One region of the Enterobacter bugandensis genome, then DNA from elsewhere that is predicted to be linked to it. Evidence: predicted binding sites of a transcription regulator. Region 1 holds the regulator's gene; each other region holds the start of a gene.
The links. Region 1 encodes PurR, which represses purine synthesis genes. Its sites were predicted from a motif close to CANGCAAACGTTTGCNTG; they were not measured.
Positions count from the first base shown of each region.

Region 2: a site for PurR is predicted at 1,019-1,036, ahead of purH (bifunctional phosphoribosylaminoimidazolecarboxamide formyltransferase/IMP cyclohydrolase). Genes of this name have one in related genera too.
Region 3: a site for PurR is predicted at 1,953-1,970, ahead of pyrD (quinone-dependent dihydroorotate dehydrogenase). Genes of this name have one in related genera too.

Region 1 covers NZ_LT992502.1:2,008,856-2,012,134, forward strand. Annotated here, with positions in the region: gene punC (purine nucleoside transporter PunC) at 1-23, opposite strand, end outside; gene punR (DNA-binding transcriptional activator PunR) at 138-1,049, shown strand; gene purR (HTH-type transcriptional repressor PurR) at 1,067-2,092, opposite strand; gene cydH (cytochrome bd-I oxidase subunit CydH) at 2,390-2,479, shown strand; gene DG357_RS09870 (MFS transporter) at 2,643-3,279, shown strand, end outside.
Region 2 covers NZ_LT992502.1:242,804-246,082, reverse strand. Annotated here, with positions in the region: rRNA gene DG357_RS01220 (16S ribosomal RNA) at 1-583, opposite strand, end outside; gene purH (bifunctional phosphoribosylaminoimidazolecarboxamide formyltransferase/IMP cyclohydrolase) at 1,144-2,733, shown strand; gene purD (phosphoribosylamine--glycine ligase) at 2,749-3,279, shown strand, end outside.
Region 3 covers NZ_LT992502.1:1,669,011-1,672,289, reverse strand. Annotated here, with positions in the region: gene DG357_RS08035 (YcbX family protein) at 1-142, shown strand, start outside; gene zapC (cell division protein ZapC) at 139-681, opposite strand; gene pyrD (quinone-dependent dihydroorotate dehydrogenase) at 847-1,857, opposite strand; gene ssuE (NADPH-dependent FMN reductase) at 2,108-2,683, shown strand; gene DG357_RS08010 (sulfonate ABC transporter substrate-binding protein) at 2,676-3,279, shown strand, end outside.

The sequences.
Region 1 (3,279 bases):
AAAAAACCTTTCCTGGGTTGCACTGTTTTATTCTCCTGAGGAGGCAGGTATATGTTGGCGCTGAGTGTAGGGAGTGCAAAGCCGCTTGTGAAACGCTAATATTTGGCGGGTGCATTCAAATTTTTTGCAGGCAGAAAATGTGGTCCGATTATTCTCTTGAAGTGGTCGATGCTGTCGCGCGTAACGGCAGCTTTAGCGGAGCGGCGCAGGAGTTGCACCGCGTCCCTTCAGCCATCAGCTATACGGTGCGACAGCTTGAGGAGTGGCTGGCGGTACCGCTGTTTGAACGGCGGCATCGTGATGTTGAATTAACGCCCGCAGGGGCGTGGTTTTTGAAGGAAGGACGTTCTGTTATCAAAAAAATGCAGATCACCCGCGAGCAGTGCCAGCAGATCGCGAACGGCTGGCGGGGGCACCTTTCCATTGCGGTGGATAATATCGTTAAGCCCGAGCGCACCCGGCAGATGATTGTCGATTTTTATCGGCATTTCTCTGACGTAGAACTGCGGGTCTCGCAGGAGGTGTTCAACGGCGTCTGGGATGCGCTGGCGGACGGCAGGGTAGAGATGGCGATTGGCGCGACCCAGGCGATCCCGGTCGGGGGACGTTACGCCTTTCGCGATATGGGGATGCTGAGCTGGAAATGCGTGGTGGCAAGCGATCATCCGCTGGCGGCGACGGAAGTGCCGCTGAGCGATGATACGCTGCGCAGCTGGCCGTCGCTGGTGCTGGAAGATACCTCCCGCTCGCTGCCGAAGCGAATTACCTGGCTGCTGGACAACCAGCGGCGGGTTGTCGCCCCTGACTGGGGATCGTCGGCGACGTGCCTCAGCGCCGGGCTCTGCGTAGGCATGGTGCCCGCCCATTTTGCACGTCCGCGAATCGACACCGGTGAGTGGGTTGAGCTAACGCTGGAGAATCCGTTCCCGGATGCGGCCTGCTGCCTCACCTGGCAACAAAATGATGTCTCGCCGGCGATGGCCTGGCTGCTGGACTATCTGGGGGACAGCGAAACGCTTAACCGGGAGTGGCTGCGGGAGCCAGACTGACTGGCTCCGCAATGAGATTAACGACGGTAGTCGCGGAACGGGCCATCCGCAACGGAACGGCGTTCGATGAGGCGAGGATGAACTTCAATGGACTGCGACTCTTCACGCTTGTTGACGATCCTGTCCAGCAGCATATTGAAGGCGGTTTCACCCAGCGAATCTTTCGGCTGGTGAATGGTGGTCAACGCTGGCGTGAAGAAGCGCGCGTTGCGCACGTTGTCATACCCGATCACGGAGATGTCCTGCGGTACGCGCAGACCCAGCTCGTCGGCCGCACAGAGGGCGCCCATCGCCATGATATCGCCCCCGCAGAAAACGGCGGTTGGACGGTGCGGCTGGGAGACGATCTGCTGCATCGCGCGGTAGCCTGATTCCGGCTCAAAGTCGCCCTGCACGATCCAGTTTTCCGGCACGGTGATTAGCGCTTCTTCCATCGCTTTCATAAAACCGGCCAGGCGGCCCGCGCCGGTGTTGCGTTCCAGCGGACCCGGGATCACGCCAATCTCGCGGTGGCCGCGTTCGATCAGATAACGGCCCGCCATGTAACCGCCTTCGAAGGCGTTATCGATAACGGAGTCGGTGAAGTCGGCGCGCGCTTCGCCCCAGTCCATCACCACCATAGGGATATGGCGATACTCTTCCAGCATCGACAGCACGGATTCCGGGTACTCTGAACACATCACCAGCAGGCCGTCCACGCGCTTTTGCGCCATCATCGACAGGTAGGCGCGCTGTTTTTCAATGCTGTTCCAGGCGTTGCCGAGAATCAGGGTATAGCCTTTCTGGAAGCAGTTTTTTTCTACCGCTTCAATGATCTCGGCAAAATAGGCCGCTTCGCTGCTGGTCGCCAGCAGACCAATAGACTTGGTGTGATTAACCTTGAGGCTGCGCGCAACCGCGCTTGGCGAGTAGTGCAGCTCTTTGATCGCTGCCCAGACGGCGTTGCGCGTCTCTTCCGCCACAAAACGGGTTTTGTTAATTACATGTGATACGGTTGTAGTGGAAACGTTTGCGCGTTTTGCTACGTCTTTAATTGTTGCCATTAAATGTCACTCCAGACCATATCCTAAACTCCTGAAAAACTTGAAGGTAAACGTTTGCCTTCTCTCACCCTTATCACGCAATTTTGAATTGCGGCACGCCGGGAAAACGACACGGGACGTCAGGAGGGGGTCAATGGCCGGTACGCTAATAAATTTAGCGTGGAATTTTGGCCTATCTTGATGAAAAGGGGAAGAGGTAAAGTGTTTATCAGCTTAAATCCAGGAAGATTTTTGACGTAAACTGTGCAAAAATGAGCAAGCTCACTTTTCGTGGGGGGATTAAAAGGAGAAAAATTGATGAGTTCCGATCTGAAGTTTTCGCTGTTCACCACCGTTATTGTGCTGGCGCTGATTGTGGCGGCTGGCCTGACGGCTGCGCTGCATTGATTTACGCGGGGGGAGAGCCTTCTCCCTCCCGAACGCTCCGATTGTTACTTCTCTGGCAAAAATCTTTTGCCATTTTGTTAACTTCTCATTTTTTGTGATTGATGTCATGCTTTCCGCTTCTTTGTTCTGTGTCACCACATGACACGGCATCCGGAGTTGACGCATGAAAATCAATTTTCCCCTGCTGGCCCTGGCGATTGGCGCTTTTGGGATTGGCACCACTGAATTCTCCTCGATGGGGTTACTGCCCGTTATCGCCCGGGGCGTGGACGTCTCGATCCCGGCCGCCGGGATGTTAATCAGCGCCTACGCCATCGGCGTGATGGTAGGAGCGCCGCTGATGACGCTTCTGCTTTCGCACCGTGCGCGCCGCAATGCGCTGATTTTCCTGATGGCGATTTTCACCCTGGGCAACGTGCTTTCGGCCATTTCGCCGGATTACACCACTCTGATGCTGTCGCGCATTCTGACCAGCCTCAACCACGGTGCCTTCTTTGGTCTGGGCTCGGTCGTGGCCGCAAGCGTGGTGCCAAAACACAAGCAGGCCAGCGCCGTGGCCACCATGTTTATGGGGCTGACCATCGCTAACATCGGCGGTGTTCCTGCGGCAACCTGGCTGGGCGAGGTCATTGGCTGGCGGATGTCCTTCCTGGCGACGGCCGGACTGGGCGTGGTCGCGATGGTGGCGTTATTCTTCTCCCTGCCAAAAGGCAGTGCGGGTGAACGCCCTGATGTACGCAGAGAGCTGTCGGTGCTGATGCGCCCGAAGGTACTCTCCGCGCTGCTGACCACCGTGCTGG
Region 2 (3,279 bases), 1.8 Mb from region 1:
CCTGCGTGCGCTTTACGCCCAGTAATTCCGATTAACGCTTGCACCCTCCGTATTACCGCGGCTGCTGGCACGGAGTTAGCCGGTGCTTCTTCTGCGGGTAACGTCAATCGACAAGGTTATTAACCTTATCGCCTTCCTCCCCGCTGAAAGTACTTTACAACCCGAAGGCCTTCTTCATACACGCGGCATGGCTGCATCAGGCTTGCGCCCATTGTGCAATATTCCCCACTGCTGCCTCCCGTAGGAGTCTGGACCGTGTCTCAGTTCCAGTGTGGCTGGTCATCCTCTCAGACCAGCTAGGGATCGTCGCCTAGGTGAGCCGTTACCCCACCTACTAGCTAATCCCATCTGGGCACATCTGATGGCAAGAGGCCCGAAGGTCCCCCTCTTTGGTCTTGCGACGTTATGCGGTATTAGCTACCGTTTCCAGTAGTTATCCCCCTCCATCAGGCAGTTTCCCAGACATTACTCACCCGTCCGCCACTCGTCACCCGAGAGCAAGCTCTCTGTGCTACCGTTCGACTTGCATGTGTTAGGCCTGCCGCCAGCGTTCAATCTGAGCCATGATCAAACTCTTCAATTTAAGTTTGATGCTCGTGAATTAAACTTCGTAATGAATTACGTATGTTCACTCAGAGACTTGGTATTCATTTTTCGTCTTGCGACGTTAAGAATCCATGTCACTTTGAGTGCCCACACAGATTGTCTGATAAATTGTTAAAGAGCAGTGCAACGCGGCTTTCGCTCACCGTTGCGAGGTGGCGTATATTACGCTTTCCTCTTTCAGAGTCAACCCGTTATTTCAGGATTTTTTCTCTTCAACCGACCGGGTTAACTGTGAAGTGATTCACATCCGCCGTGTCGATGGAGGCGCATTATAGGGAGTTCTCCGCGGGCCGCAACCGCTAAATGACAGAAAAATGACTGACTGCTGCATTCCCCAGCAAAACCCCGCCTTATACCCTTTTACACACAGAGTTATCCACAGCGCTTCGAAAAAGTGAAAATATGCGAGCGTTGCGCAAACGTTTTCGTTAAAATGCTCGCGCTTAACAAGGAGGCCTCGTCAGGTGTGTTAGATGAGTTTTTCGCTGGAAAATTCATCTAACGCTCTCTGTAATCGTGAAATCCAGGGGATTTACCATGCAACAACGTCGTCCAGTCCGCCGCGCTCTGCTCAGTGTTTCTGATAAAGCCGGTATCGTCGAATTCGCTCAGGCACTTTCCGCACGTGGTGTAGAGCTGCTTTCTACAGGCGGTACCGCTCGCCTGTTAGCAGATAAAGGTCTGCCGGTAACCGAAGTGTCCGACTACACCGGTTTCCCGGAAATGATGGATGGACGCGTCAAAACCCTGCATCCGAAAGTGCACGGCGGCATTCTGGGCCGTCGCGGTCAGGACGACGGCATTATGGAACAGCATGATATCGCGCCTATCGATATGGTCGTCGTTAACCTCTACCCGTTTGCCCAGACCGTCGCCCGCGAAGGCTGCTCTCTGGAAGATGCGGTTGAGAATATTGATATCGGCGGCCCAACCATGGTGCGCTCCGCGGCGAAGAACCATAAAGATGTGGCCATCGTGGTGAAGAGCAGCGACTACAGCGCCATTATTAATGAGATGGATGCTAACGACGGCTCCCTCACTCTCGAAACCCGCTTCGACCTTGCGATTAAGGCGTTCGAACACACCGCCGCGTACGACAGCATGATTGCCAACTACTTCGGTAGCCTGGTTCCTGCCTACCATGGTGAAAGCAAAGATCCTTCTGGCCGCTTCCCGCGCACCCTGAACCTGAACTTCATTAAGAAGCAGGATATGCGTTACGGTGAGAACAGCCACCAGCAGGCTGCCTTCTATATAGAAGAAGAGGTAAAGGAAGCCTCCGTTGCGACCGCCCAGCAGGTTCAGGGCAAAGCCCTTTCCTATAACAACATTGCCGACACCGACGCCGCGCTGGAATGCGTGAAAGAGTTCAGCGAGCCGGCCTGCGTTATCGTCAAGCACGCCAACCCGTGCGGCGTTGCGGTAAGCTCCTCTATTCTGGATGCCTACGATCGCGCCTACAAAACCGACCCGACCTCCGCATTCGGCGGCATTATTGCCTTCAACCGCGAGCTGGATGCTGAGACCGCGCAGGCCATTATCTCCCGCCAGTTTGTCGAAGTGATCATCGCGCCGTCCGCGTCCGAAGAAGCGCTGAAAATCACCTCGGCGAAACAGAACGTGCGCGTACTGGTTTGCGGCCAGTGGGCGGAGCGCGTGCCGGGCCTGGACTTCAAGCGCGTGAACGGCGGTCTGCTGGTTCAGGATCGCGATTTGGGTATGGTGACAGAAGCCGACCTGCGCGTGGTGACCAAACGTCAGCCGACCGAACAGGAGCTGCGCGACGCGCTGTTCTGCTGGAAAGTGGCGAAGTTCGTGAAGTCTAACGCCATTGTCTACGCCAAAGAGAACATGACCATCGGGATAGGCGCAGGCCAGATGAGCCGCGTTTACTCTGCGAAAATTGCCGGTATCAAAGCAGGCGACGAAGGCCTGGAAGTGAAAGGCTCCGCCATGGCCTCTGACGCCTTCTTCCCGTTCCGTGACGGTATCGATGCTGCGGCTGCGGTGGGCATCACCTGTGTGATCCAGCCTGGCGGCTCTATCCGCGACGACGAGGTGATTGCCGCTGCCGACGAACACGGCATCGCAATGATCTTCACCGACATGCGCCACTTCCGCCATTAATTCCCGGAGCAGAAAATGAAAGTATTAGTGATTGGTAACGGCGGGCGCGAGCACGCTCTGGCGTGGAAAGCGGCGCAGTCTCCGCAGGTTAAAACCGTCTTCGTGGCACCGGGTAACGCCGGTACCGCACTGGAACCCGCGCTGCAGAACGTGGCTATCGGCGTGACCGATATCCCGGCGCTGCTGAGCTTTGCCCAGACCGAGAACATCGATCTGACCATCGTCGGCCCGGAAGCGCCGCTGGTAATTGGCGTGGTTGACGCCTTCCGCGCTGCGGGCCTGAAAATCTTCGGCCCAACGGAAGGTGCCGCACAGCTGGAAGGCTCCAAAGCCTTCACCAAAGATTTCCTCGCGCGTCATAACATTCCGACGGCGGAGTATCAGAACTTCACCGACGTCGAGCCCGCGCTGGCTTACCTGCGTGAAAAAGGCGCGCCGATTGTCATCAAAGCCGACGGTCTGGCCGCCGGGAAAGGCGTTATCGTGGCGATGACGCTCGAAGAAGCCGAAGCGGCCGTTCAGGATATGCTGGCAGGAAACGCCTTT
Region 3 (3,279 bases), 340 kb from region 1:
CCGCGCGGGAATTTGCGGATGCTGCCGCATCAAGCTGCTGGAGGGAGAAGTGAGTGCGCTGAAAAAATCTGCAATTGGAAATGACGGCACAATCCTGTGCTGTAGCTGCGTACCGAAAACGTCGGTACAACTGGAAGCTTAAACCGCTTGTTCGAGGCTGAAGGCATCGACGCGCAGCTGTGGTTTCAGCCTGTCATTCATGACTTTGATCGCATCACCTAACTGCATTACGCGCCCGGCAATCGTTACGCCGGGCTGCGCCAGCAGACAGAGTGCGGCGTTTTCGCCCGGTTCAACCACTAACAAACTCACCTCTTCGGCGGTATCGCTCAGGTTAACGCTGGCCGCATCGCCCGTTGCTGGCGTCCAGTCCATGCCATGAGGCAGGAAATGCCAGCTTTTCGGCATTTGCGGTTTCAGGAAACGGATAGCCACCAGCGCATTTAATACCAGTTCGGCACGCTGCTCTTTAGAGAGCATCAGGTCGCGGCATTTTTCTTCAAAGGAGAAATAAAGCGCCGCATCGTCAACGCAAAAGCCCGATGGAGAAAACGCGTCCGGGGTTAACATTCGGCGGGCAAAACGAGAACGAAACAACATGCCATTGGCTAAATCGAGCATCATACGGTCATGCTCGTCGCAAAAATACCAGCGCCAGTTATCGTCAGGTTTAATTCGCATGTGTCTCTCCCGTCCCCAAACGTCCTGTACTAAAAATGTCCTGTTCGCCGCTTCGTTTATAACACTAGTAATAAAAGACGATAATGTCTAAATAAGCAACAGTGACGGAATATAAAACAACCAGGGCTGGAAATAAAGCCCTGGTTGTCTGATTAAGAAAAAAGATTAGATATGCGTAACGATTTCTTTAATCAAAGGCGGGCCTTTAAAAATAAAGCCGGAATAGATTTGCACCAGTGACGCACCGGCCGCCATCTTCTCGCGCGCAGCAATCACCGAGTCGATACCGCCGACGCCAATAATCGGTAAACGGCCTTTTAATTCCGCAGACAGCGCGCGAATAATTTCGGTGCTTTTTAATTGTACCGGACGGCCACTTAACCCACCCGCTTCGTCACAGTTTTTCATTCCCTGAACGAGCGAACGATCGAGCGTGGTATTCGTTGCAATCACCCCGTCAATATTATGGCGAACCAAACTGTCGGCAACCTGGATCAATTCTTCGACAGAAAGATCCGGCGCGATCTTCACCGCGACCGGAACATATTTATGGTGGATCGCCTGGAGTTCATTTTGTTTATTTTTAATGGCACTCAGAAGATCGTCCAGCGCTTCGCCATATTGTAAGGAGCGCAGCCCCGGGGTATTGGGCGAGGAAATATTCACCGCGATATACCCGGCATAGGCGTAGACTTTTTCCATACAAATCAGGTAGTCATCTTTACCCTGCTCAACCGGCGTATCTTTATTCTTGCCAATATTGATGCCTAACACCCCATCAAAATGGGCTTTCTTCACGTTCTCTACCAAATGATCAACGCCGAGGTTATTAAAGCCCATGCGGTTGATCAACCCTTCGGCTTCGACCAGGCGGAACAGGCGCGGCTTGTCATTTCCCGGCTGCGGGCGCGGCGTGACGGTACCAATTTCGATGGAGCCAAAGCCCATCGCACCCAGGGCATCAATGCACTCGCCATTTTTGTCCAGACCGGCCGCCAGACCCAATGGATTTTTAAAGGTCAGCCCCATGCATTGCACAGGCTTTTCCGGCACGTTTTGACGCACCAGGGCCGCCAGAGGCGTTCCTGTAATACGACGTAATTGCTGGAATGTAAATTCATGAGCGCGCTCGGGGTCGAGCTGGAAAAGGGCTTTACGAACGAAGGGGTAGTACATGAACTCTCCTGGATTCCCGGTGTGCAAACCGGGAGGGGATTATGGGCGATCCCGTCACGAAAGGGAATTGACCTGCGGCAAAAAAATCGGCGTAAAACGCAATCGTTTACCTCCCCCCTCTCTTTCTTATGCAGTTTTTCGCAGTTTAATTGCGGATAAATCATTTAGTGGAATAACCGCGCGGTGTCACACTCCTGAAAATTGTTATGAATGTTAGATAAAAGCAAACAATTAGTTATAAGGAGGAAGTATGCGCGTCATTACCCTGGCCGGAAGTCCACGATTCCCTTCGCGTTCCAGCGCCCTGCTGGAATATGCCCGCGACAAGCTCAATGCCCTGGACGTGGAAGTGTGCCACTGGAATCTGCATAACTTCGAACCTGAAGATTTGCTGTATGCCCGCTTCGACAGCCCCGCGCTGAAAACCCTCACTGAGCAGCTCAAGGAAGCGGACGGCCTCATCGTTGCGACCCCGATTTATAAAGCCTCTTTTTCGGGCGCGCTGAAAACGCTGCTCGATCTTCTCCCCGAGCGCGCACTGGACGGCAAAGTAGTTCTGCCGCTGGCAACGGGCGGCACGGTGGCCCATTTACTGGCGGTAGATTACGCCCTGAAGCCGGTGCTGAACGCCCTGAAGGCGCAGGAGATCCTTCACGGCGTTTTCGCGGATGATTCGCAGGTCATTGACTACCAGCATAAGCCGCACTTCACGCCGAATCTGCAAACGCGCCTTGATGCCTCGCTGGAAACTTTCTGGCACGCGCTGCATCGCCGGGATATCCAGGTTCCTTCTTTTAATCCGCTGCAGGGAGTCGCACATGTTTAAAACCTTAACCCGCCTCGGACTGGCTGGCCTGATGGCGTTTACCGCGCTGGCACATGCCGCAGAAACCGCACCGGACAGTTTACGGATTGGCTACCAAAAAGGCAGCGTCAGTATGGTGCTGGCAAAAAGCCACCAACTGCTGGAAAAACGCTTCCCGGACACCAAATTCTCATGGGTGGAATTCCCGGCAGGGCCGCAGATGCTTGAAGCCCTGAACGTCGGCAGTATCGATCTGGGCAGTACGGGCGACATCCCGCCTATTTTCGCTCAGGCTGCCGGGGCAGACCTGGTATACGTCGGTGTAGAACCCGCTAAGCCGAAAGCCGAAGTCATCCTGGTACTTGAAAACAGTGACATTAAAAGCGTCTCCGACCTTAAAGGGCGTAAGGTCGCTTTCCAGAAAGGTTCCAGCTCGCACAACCTGCTGCTGCGCGCCTTACAGGAAGCCGGGCTCAAGTTCACCGACATTCAGCCCGTTTACCTGACGCCCGCCGACGCGCGCGCCGCGTTCCAGCAGAAGAACGTTGATGCCTGGGCTATCTGGGATCCGTACTACTCTGCGGCATTACTGCAGGGTGGCGTACGGGTGCTGAAAG